Regions from separate parts of the Neorhizobium sp. AL 9.2.2 genome, predicted to be linked through region 2. Evidence: riboswitches for the same ligand, from Rfam matches in the RefSeq annotation. Region 2 holds a riboswitch; the other holds the start of a gene.

Region 1 (4,414 bases), on a different contig from region 2:
CTGACGATCGTCGCTGTCATCAGCGCCGTGACGAGCAGCAGCACCACGCGGACCCGTCGGACCGCGATGCCGAGCGACCGCGCCGCATCCTCGCCGAAGGTAAACGCGTCGAGCGCCCGCGCATGCCAGATGCAGACGATGAGCCCGACGGTCACCACCGATGCGGCGAGCGTCACCTCCGGCCAGCGGACGCCGGCAAGGCTGCCGAGCAGCCAGAACATCACGCTGCGCGCCTGTTCGGCATTGGCAGACGTCGAGACGATGTAGGAGGTCAGCGCATTGAACAATTGCGAGGCGGCAACGCCGGCCAGAATGGTCCGGTCCGCCGTCTGGCGTCCGCTCGACAGCATCACCACGAAGACAAAGGCGATCAGCGCGCCGACAAAGGCTCCGGCGGAAAGCGAGATCGCGCCCGCGCCAAACCCGAGCAGCATGACGCTGACCGCACCGGTCGATGCTCCAGCCGAAATGCCGAGAACATAGGGTTCGGCCAGCGAGTTCCGCAGCAGCGACTGCAGGATCGCCCCCGACAGCGCCAGCCCGGCGCCGCAAAATGCCGCGACAAGTGAGCGCGACAGGCGATAATCCCAGATCACCGCTTCCTGAATGCGCGGCAAGGCCACGGCCGTAAAGCCGAGCCGGTTCGTCACCGCCGCAATCGTCGTCTCCATGGGAATGGTCATCTCACCGATCGCCACCCCGGCAACGATGGCGACGAGAAGCGCTGAGAGCACCAGGAACACGCCTGCGGCACCCAGCGCCCAGCGTCCGATACGGGATCGCGTCACTTGGGGCGCCTGGGCAGGTCGGGCAAATTCGGCTCATCGACGATGGCGGAAACAGGGAAAGATATCATCTCCCGCCGCACCCTAATTCGCAAGGCCGAAGGACTGGATGCCCCGGGCGAGCGTCTCGATGCCCTCGATCGTGCGGATCGTCGGGTTCATCGACTGGGCGTCCATCATCACGAAACGCTTCTTTCTCACCGCATCCAGCTGGCGGACGACGGGATCAGTCTCGAGAAACTTGATCTTCACGGCAGGATCATCCGCGGCATAGCGGCGACGGTCCATGGTGGCGACGACGATGACGGAGGGGTTGGCCTCAGCAATCGTTTCCCAGCCGACCAGCGGCCATTCTTCTTCCGTCGTCACCACATTGCGGGCGCCGATCGTCTCAAGGATATAAGCCGGTGCGCTGTTCTTGCCGGCTATAAAGGCATCGCCCTTGGTTTCCTTGCTGGAATACCAGAAGACGATCGGCAGGTTCTTTAGCTCAACGCCCTTGATCGATGCGACGGCTGCGGCTTCGCGCTGTTTCAGGTCTGCGATGAGGGCGGCACCCTTGTCCTCGACATCGAAGATCTTCGAAAGCTCGGTAATCTCGCGGTAGATCAGGTCCATCTTGAACAGTTCGTTGCGAACGCCGTCCCCGCCATCGACATTGGTCTTGGCGACGCAATCGGCGGGCGAGACGTAGGTGTTGATGCCGAGATCGGAAAACTGCTCACGCTTGCCGACGGATCCCATCGGCCCGACATGCCACTCGAACTCGGCAGCGACCAGATCCGGTTCGAGACTAACGACCGATTCAAAGCTTGGGTCGTTGTCGGCAAGCCGTTTGATCTTCGCATCCACCCCGGCATAGGGCGAAAGCACCGGCCCGACCCAGACCGCGGTGCCCGCCACCTTGTCGGCCAACCCGAGCGAATAAAGCACTTCGGTCATGCCCTGACCGATCGAAACGATCTTCTGGGGCGCGTTCTCGAACGTGACGGAGCGACCGCAATTCTCGATCGTCAGCGGGTAGCTGGTCGGTGCGGCAAAGGCGAATGTGGGAAGTGCCGCAACTAAGGCGGCGATAAGCCCTGATTTCATGTCCTGTCCTTTAATGATCGGAAAAAAGGGCAGGACGACCTGAAGCCGCATCGCGGCTCGACGTCAAAATGGCGCACGAGCGCATTGCTTGCGTCATAATCATCTCCCTGCCGGAACCCCTCGTCCGGTGTTGGTTGTCCATGCCACGGCAGGTCTCCTGACTTGCGGCTCGAACGCCTTCCATCGCCTTCCCGATCGGATGATCAGTGGTATCGATGGCTGGCTCGCCGCTTACAGTTGCGAGGGCAGTCGCGGACTTGGCCCGAAAGCCTCACCGCATTCCCTTTTCATCTGCGATTGCAGAACCGTAGCGCCCCAACTGATAGGGAACACGCCGGTGCTTGTCCAGAGCGATCCCCGCGCGATCTCTGCCGTTGCCGAGTGTAATAGTATAACATACCAATTTACGCAACGGTCTATTTTGGATTGGTCACGACCTTCGTGAGGCGCTCAATTCAGGGATGCTGTACATTAAATTGCGATGACATCGCCCTCACCCTACTCCTGCCTCTTTGGCCTGACAGCGCTCTGGTCTATGACCTTGCGGACAGATAGCCTGCGGGGCGATTCGCCGTCCTTCTGGTATGGGACGACCGGAAGGAGCTGAAGGAGACGAAGATGACGGATATTAAGAGCGGCTTGACCGAATTGAAACCGCAGATAACCGTGATCGGTGTCGGAGGCGGTGGCGGTAACGCGATCAACAACATGATCACGGAAAATCTCCACGGCGTGGAATTCATCGCCGCCAATACGGATGCCCAGGTTCTGGCGACATCCAAGGCGTCGCGCCGCATCCAGCTGGGTGCTCAGGTGACCGAAGGTCTCGGTGCTGGCTCGCTGCCGGATATCGGCCGCGCGGCCGCCGAAGAATCGATCGACGAAATCATGGATCATCTCGCCGGATCGCATATGTGCTTCGTCACGGCCGGCATGGGCGGCGGAACCGGAACCGGCGCTGCGCCAGCGATTGCACGCGCGGCACGCTCTGCCGGCATCCTGACGGTCGCGGTTGTCACAAAACCCTTCTCGTTCGAAGGACACCGCCGCATGAAGACGGCCAACGAGGGTATCGAAGCCCTGCGTGAAGCCGCCGATACGGTCATCGTCATTCCGAACCAGAACCTGTTTCGCATTGCCGACGCCAAGACCAGCTTTGCCGACGCGTTCATGATCGCGGACCGCGTGCTGTTTTCGGGCGTCAGCTGCATCACCGACCTGATTGTCAAGGAAGGCCTGATCAACCTCGACTTCGCCGACGTGAAATCGGTGATGAAGGGCATGGGTCGTGCGATGATGGGAACCGGCGAAGCATCCGGCGATGGCCGCGCGCTGATCGCCGCCGAAGCTGCAATCGCCAATCCGCTGCTCGACGACATCTCGATGAAGGGCGCCAAGGGCGTGCTCATCTCGATCTCAGGCGGTACCGACATGACACTGTTCGAAGTCGATGAAGCTGCGAGCCGCATCCGTGACGAAGTCGAAGCCGAGGCCGACATCGTCGTCGGCGCGATCTTCGACAAGAACCTCGACGGCAAGTTCCGCGTGTCGGTCGTCGCAACTGGCCTCAACGGCAACCAGCAGGGGTCTTCATCCCCGACTGCGCAGTACTAAGACCAGTCTCAGCCAATAAAAAAACGCTCCGTGGACATCCGCGGAGCGTTTTTTGTTTGTCGGATCCGAAGAAATCAGCTTCTCGGCTTGAGGTTCTCAGGATCGTAGAGCGGCTTGTAACCAACCGCTGCGACTTCCACCGGGAACGCCTCGTTGAAATAATCCACCGTCAGTTTCCGGCCGACCTGGCAATGCGACCAAGGCAGATAGGCGAGCGCGATATTCTTGCCGATGGTCGGGCCGTAGGCGATCGAGGTCGTATAGGAACGCCGTCCAAGGTCGTCGATTAGAACCTCGCCCGTGTCAGGATCCATCACCGGCAGCGAGCCGACCGGATAGCGGGCGACACCGGACGCATCGACATTGTCGGTCATCAAGAGCGTGCAGAGCATCGCCGGCTGATGGTCGCGGGCCTTGTATTCGAGATGCTTCGCCTTGCCGCAAAAATGGGCTTCCTTGACCTTTGGACGGGCAAGATCCGCTTCGATCAGGTTGTACTGGGTCAGGAGATCGCCGTTCTGCAGGCGCAGGCTCTTTTCCATGCGGCGTGAGTTGGCATAGGTCTCGACGCCGAAGGCCATCACGCCGGTGGCGCGCAGCGCGTCCCAGACGGCAACGCCGTCTTCGTATTTCATATGCAGTTCCCAGCCCTGCTCGCCCACATAGGAGATGCGGAATGCCGTGACATGCTTGCCGGCGATCTCGATAGGCTTGATCGCGGCGAAGGCGAAGTTCTCGACATTAAGACCATCGGGGTCGGCCACGACCTTCTTCAGCGTCTCGCGCGCGTTCGGGCCCCAGATGCCGATGGTGATGAACTGTTCCGAGACATCGGTGATGGTGACGTCGAGGCCACGATCCTGCGCGACACGCTTCATGTAGAGCAGGTCCCGCGGGCCGGCATCGGCGCCGTTGACGAGACG
Region 2 (4,414 bases):
CTGTAACTGGGCAACGACCGTTTCGAGATCGAGATAATCGTAACGCAACGCGATATTGAGTTCGTCGAGAATGACGAGGCCGATCGTTTCATCCGCCATCAGTTCGAGTGCCATGCCCCAGGCCTTCTCGGCAGCGGCGATGTCGCGTTTGAGATCCTGGGTTTCCCAGGTAAAGCCCTCGCCCATCGTGTGCCAGGCAATGCGGTCACCGAACACAGCAAGCGCCGGCTGCTCGCCGGTTGACCATGCGCCCTTGATGAACTGCACGATGCCGACGCGGCGGTTGTGGCCGAGCGTCCGCAAGGCCAGCCCGAAGGCCGCCGTAGACTTGCCCTTGCCGGAGCCGGTATGAACCATGAGGAGCCCCTTCTCGACGGTCTTCTCCGCGACTTCGGCATCCTGAACCGCCTTGCGGTTTTCCATCTTGGCGCGGTGGCGCTGCTCGGTGGTCTGATCGATTTCCTTCAACGGACTGCAAGCTCCTTGGACGTGGTCGAAATTTCCTCACCAGCACGAAAACGCTCGCGAATGACGCCGGAAAGCGCTCCGAGAACGGCCCAGAAGACGAGGTTCGTCGCGTAGACGGCATTGACGAACCGCGCATGCAGGTCGATCGGTACTGCGCTGTCATGGGTCGGCGGCAGCGGTGCACCGATGATGTGCGGCGCAACGAGCAGGACCACCGCGAGCGCTGCAAGAAGGGCGGAGCGGGTATAGGCAAGCAGGCCAAGGGCCAGGGCAGTGCAGACGGCCGTCGCAATCCACCAGATCTGCCGCGGTCCGAGTTCGGCGACGGGCATGCCCGGAAGTTCCGGCGGCAGGCCAAGGCCGGGTGCGAGGCTGACGGTGAGGAAGCCAGCAATGCCGAACATCAATCCGCCGCGCCATCCGCCAAACCCGCCGAGTGCTTCGGCAATGGCGATGGCAACCAGCGCAAAACCGATGGCAGAAAGCGCATTGGCCGCAGCCGTGTAGGCAAAGCGCTCGATCCCGTCAGCCGGCGCCCATGCCTCTTCGGCGGGATCATGCTGAGCGGAAGCCGGCGCTGCAGTGCTGGCTACCGTATTCGGAGCTGTGCCATGGCTATGTCCAGCGCCGTTGCCGCCGGCGTGTTCATAGGTCTCCGCTGCGAGAATAAGCGGCACGACGGAAAAGCTTTGCATCACGGTCATCAGGAGCCCGGACAAAAGCCCTGCGATCACCGCCGTGAGGACGATGTTTCGAAACAGCGACATTTAAGGAATTCCTCTTAGTGGCAGGGAAAGGCCAGCGAGTGGCGCGTATCGTGAGCCGCATTGTGCACAGCCTCGATATGCGAAAAGCCGACAAAGCCGACGATGAACAGGCCGAGTATGGCTGTCATGCCAAGAGGAATGATTTTCGATGCGGAAACGCTGGCTGCACCGGCAGCAGAGTTCGTAACCATGGACGTCGTCTTTCTGCCCTCCACCCGAGGACTTTCACTGTGCCTATCGTCTCCGGCAGGTCTCCTGGCTCGCGGATCGAACGCCTCTGACCCGCCTTCCCGGATGTCTCCAGTGGCATGTTGAGCAGAGACTTTCCGCTTACAGTTGCGGGGGCAGCCGCGGGTTTGACGCCAAGATGTCGTCGCACCGCATTCCCTTCGATGAGCCCTCTCGGGCACCAAAGACGTGATCACTATAGACGGTTTCCCCATACGGGCAATCGCCTTTGCGACATTGACACTGCCCTGCGACAAGGCTTAGGTGACTGCGATACGGTCCCTTGCCGGCAACGGTAGGGGCTAAGAGAGAATGCGGTGCGAGCCCGGGATCATCTTTGAGATCCCATGGTTCAATGCCGCGGCTGCCCCCGCAACTGTAAGCGGCGAGCCATCCTGCCACGAAAGCCACTGGAGAAATCCGGGAAGGCAGGCGGATGGTGACGACCCGCGAGCCAGGAGACCTGCCGTTCGAAAACGTGCCTTTCCGGGCGGGGTGCTCCGGAAAAGCTTCTTTCACTCTGCAGGATAGGCTTGCCTTCCTGTCGTGCACCCCGATGTTATTGACTTGGGCGGTAGTGCGACACGATGGTGATTGACGAACGAAAAGACGAACGCGATGCGTCCGCAGACGGCCTTGCCGGCGAGCCGGATGTGACGATTTTCGTCTGCACCAATTGTCGCGAGGCCTCCGATAGCCAGGCGCGCCCGGGCATCGTCCTGATGGATGCCCTGCGCGAAGCTGCCGCCGGCAAGCCGCTCTCGGTCAAACCCGTCACCTGCCTTGCCAACTGCGAAAAAGGCCCAAGTGCTGCCTTCAACCATCGCTCCGGCTGGTCCTATGTCTTTGGTCATCTGTCGCTCGACACGGTCGAGGACATCTTGATCGGCGCGATGATGCTGTCTGACGACGAGCGCGGTTTACTTCCCCTTCGCGGCCGTCCCATGTGCCTTCGCGGCAAGGGCATGACGGCCCGCATTCCACCATTCCAGCACCACGAGGACCTGCCTTCATGAGCGTTTCATTCGACCGCGTTCCCTGCACCGTCATCACCGGGTTTCTCGGTGCCGGCAAGACGACGCTGATCCGTCACCTGATCGAAAACCTCAAGGGCAAGCGCCTCGCGATCATCGTCAACGAGTTCGGCGATGTCGGCATCGATGGCGACGTGTTGAAGAGCTGCGGCATCGAAAGCTGCCCTGATGATAATATTGTCGAACTTGCCAACGGCTGCATCTGCTGCACCGTCGCCGACGATTTCGTTCCGGCGATCGACCAGATCCTGGCCCGCGAACCGCGCGTCGATCATATCCTGATCGAAACCTCCGGCCTTGCCCTGCCGAAGCCGCTCGTCCAGGCCTTCCAGTGGCCGGATGTGAAGGCCCGCGTCACCGTGGATGCCGTCATTGCCGTGGTGGACGGTCTGGCGCTTGCGCAAGGTCGCGTGGCCGACGATCATGAGGCGCTGGAAGCGCAGCGCAGCCAGGACAGCTCGATCGACCACGACGACCCGGTCGAGGAAGTGTTCGAGGACCAGATCGCCTGCGCCGACATGATCGTGCTGACCAAGACCGACCTTCTCGACCAGGCATCGCTTGCCGCCGCCAAGGGCCGTGTCCAGGCGCATCTGCCGCGCGCGGTCAAGATCGTGCCCGCCGCAAACGGCGCCGTCGATCCGAGCGTGCTGATCGGTCTCGGCCTTGCCGTCGAGGACGATATCGAAAACCGCAAGACCCATCACGACGATGAGCTGGATCACGATCACGACGATTTCGACAGTTTCGTCATCGATATTCCAGCCGTTGCCGATGCGGACGAACTCGCCGCCCGCATTTCCGCCACGGCGGAAGCGGAAAACGTGCTGCGCATCAAGGGTTTTGTCGACGTCGCCAACAAGCCGATGCGCCTTCAGGTGCAGGCGGTCGGTTCGCGCGTGAACCATTATTTCGACCGCGCCTGGGGTGCAGGCGAGACCCGCCAGAGCCGCCTCGTCGTGATCGGCGAAAAGGGCATGGACCGGGCGGCGATCGAAAAGATGCTGGCGGCATAAGAGGGCTTTAGAAGGAAAAGGATGCATATTCTCGCCACCACCTCGTCGTCGCTCGACGACCTGATCGAGCCGGTCGACCTCAACCAGTCGCCGGCAGATGTGGTGGTGCTGTCTTTTTCCGGCAGTGACCTCAACGGCATTGCAGCGGGTTGGAGCGATGGCAAGGCGAGCCTTTGCCTCACCAATATCTCCGACCTTCGCCATCCGATGTCCGTCGACCTGTGGCTCGAAAAGACCGCTGCCCATGCGCGCTTCATCCTCGTGCGCATTCTAGGCGGCTACGATCGCTGGGCCTATGGCGCCGATCAGTTGTCGCGGCTGGCGAAGCGAAAGAAGATCCCGCTCGCGATGCTGCCCGGCGAATGCAGCATCAGCGATGACCGCCTGGCCGCTGCTTCCACAGTGCCCGATGAGACGCTGACCGACGTTCTCGCCTTCTTCCGCGAAGGCGGGCCGGACAATATGCAGCTTCTGGCGCGCCGCCTGGATGCGCTGGCAAGCGGCGATACGCAAAGCTTGCCAACCGCGACGCCGATGCCGAAACGGGGCTTCTACAAGCCCGGCCACGGCATCTCGACCGCAGATGAGCTTACTGCTGGCTTCCCGCCCGATGCGCAGCGGCTGCCGATCCTGTTCTACCGCTCCACCTTGCTTGCCAATGATGCGGCCCCGATCGACGCGATGTACGAGGCGCTGGCCGCCCGCGGGTTCGCACCGATGCCGATGTTCGTCGGCGGCCTGAAGGATGCGGACACCATCGGCTTTGTCGAACAAGCGATCGCAGAGCTCGATCCGGCCGCCATTCTCACCACGACCGCCTTTGCAAGTGCGACCGACGACAACGGCGACACGATTTTCGACCGCTCAGGGATTCCCGTCTTCCAGCTGGTCACCGCAACGA

Evidence for each region. Region 2 has a riboswitch for cobalamin ahead of G6K99_RS17045 (DUF1636 family protein). Riboswitches for the same ligand answer to the same signal wherever they lie in the genome.
Region 1: another riboswitch for cobalamin. It lies ahead of G6K99_RS08480 (ABC transporter substrate-binding protein); the one in region 2 lies ahead of G6K99_RS17045 (DUF1636 family protein).

Annotation. Positions count from the first base shown of each region.
Region 1 is NZ_JAALXU010000003.1:363,759-368,172, reverse strand. It holds gene G6K99_RS08485 (iron chelate uptake ABC transporter family permease subunit) at 1-788, opposite strand, end outside; gene G6K99_RS08480 (ABC transporter substrate-binding protein) at 870-1,877, opposite strand; cobalamin riboswitch at 2,007-2,202, opposite strand; gene ftsZ (cell division protein FtsZ) at 2,496-3,491, shown strand; gene G6K99_RS08470 (FAD-dependent oxidoreductase) at 3,566-4,414, opposite strand, start outside.
Region 2 is NZ_JAALXU010000008.1:22,933-27,346, forward strand. It holds gene cobO (cob(I)yrinic acid a,c-diamide adenosyltransferase) at 1-468, opposite strand, end outside; gene G6K99_RS17035 (CbtA family protein) at 465-1,235, opposite strand; gene G6K99_RS17040 (CbtB-domain containing protein) at 1,250-1,426, opposite strand; cobalamin riboswitch at 1,463-1,664, opposite strand; cobalamin riboswitch at 1,723-1,949, shown strand; gene G6K99_RS17045 (DUF1636 family protein) at 2,051-2,479, shown strand; gene cobW (cobalamin biosynthesis protein CobW) at 2,476-3,513, shown strand; gene cobN (cobaltochelatase subunit CobN) at 3,535-4,414, shown strand, end outside.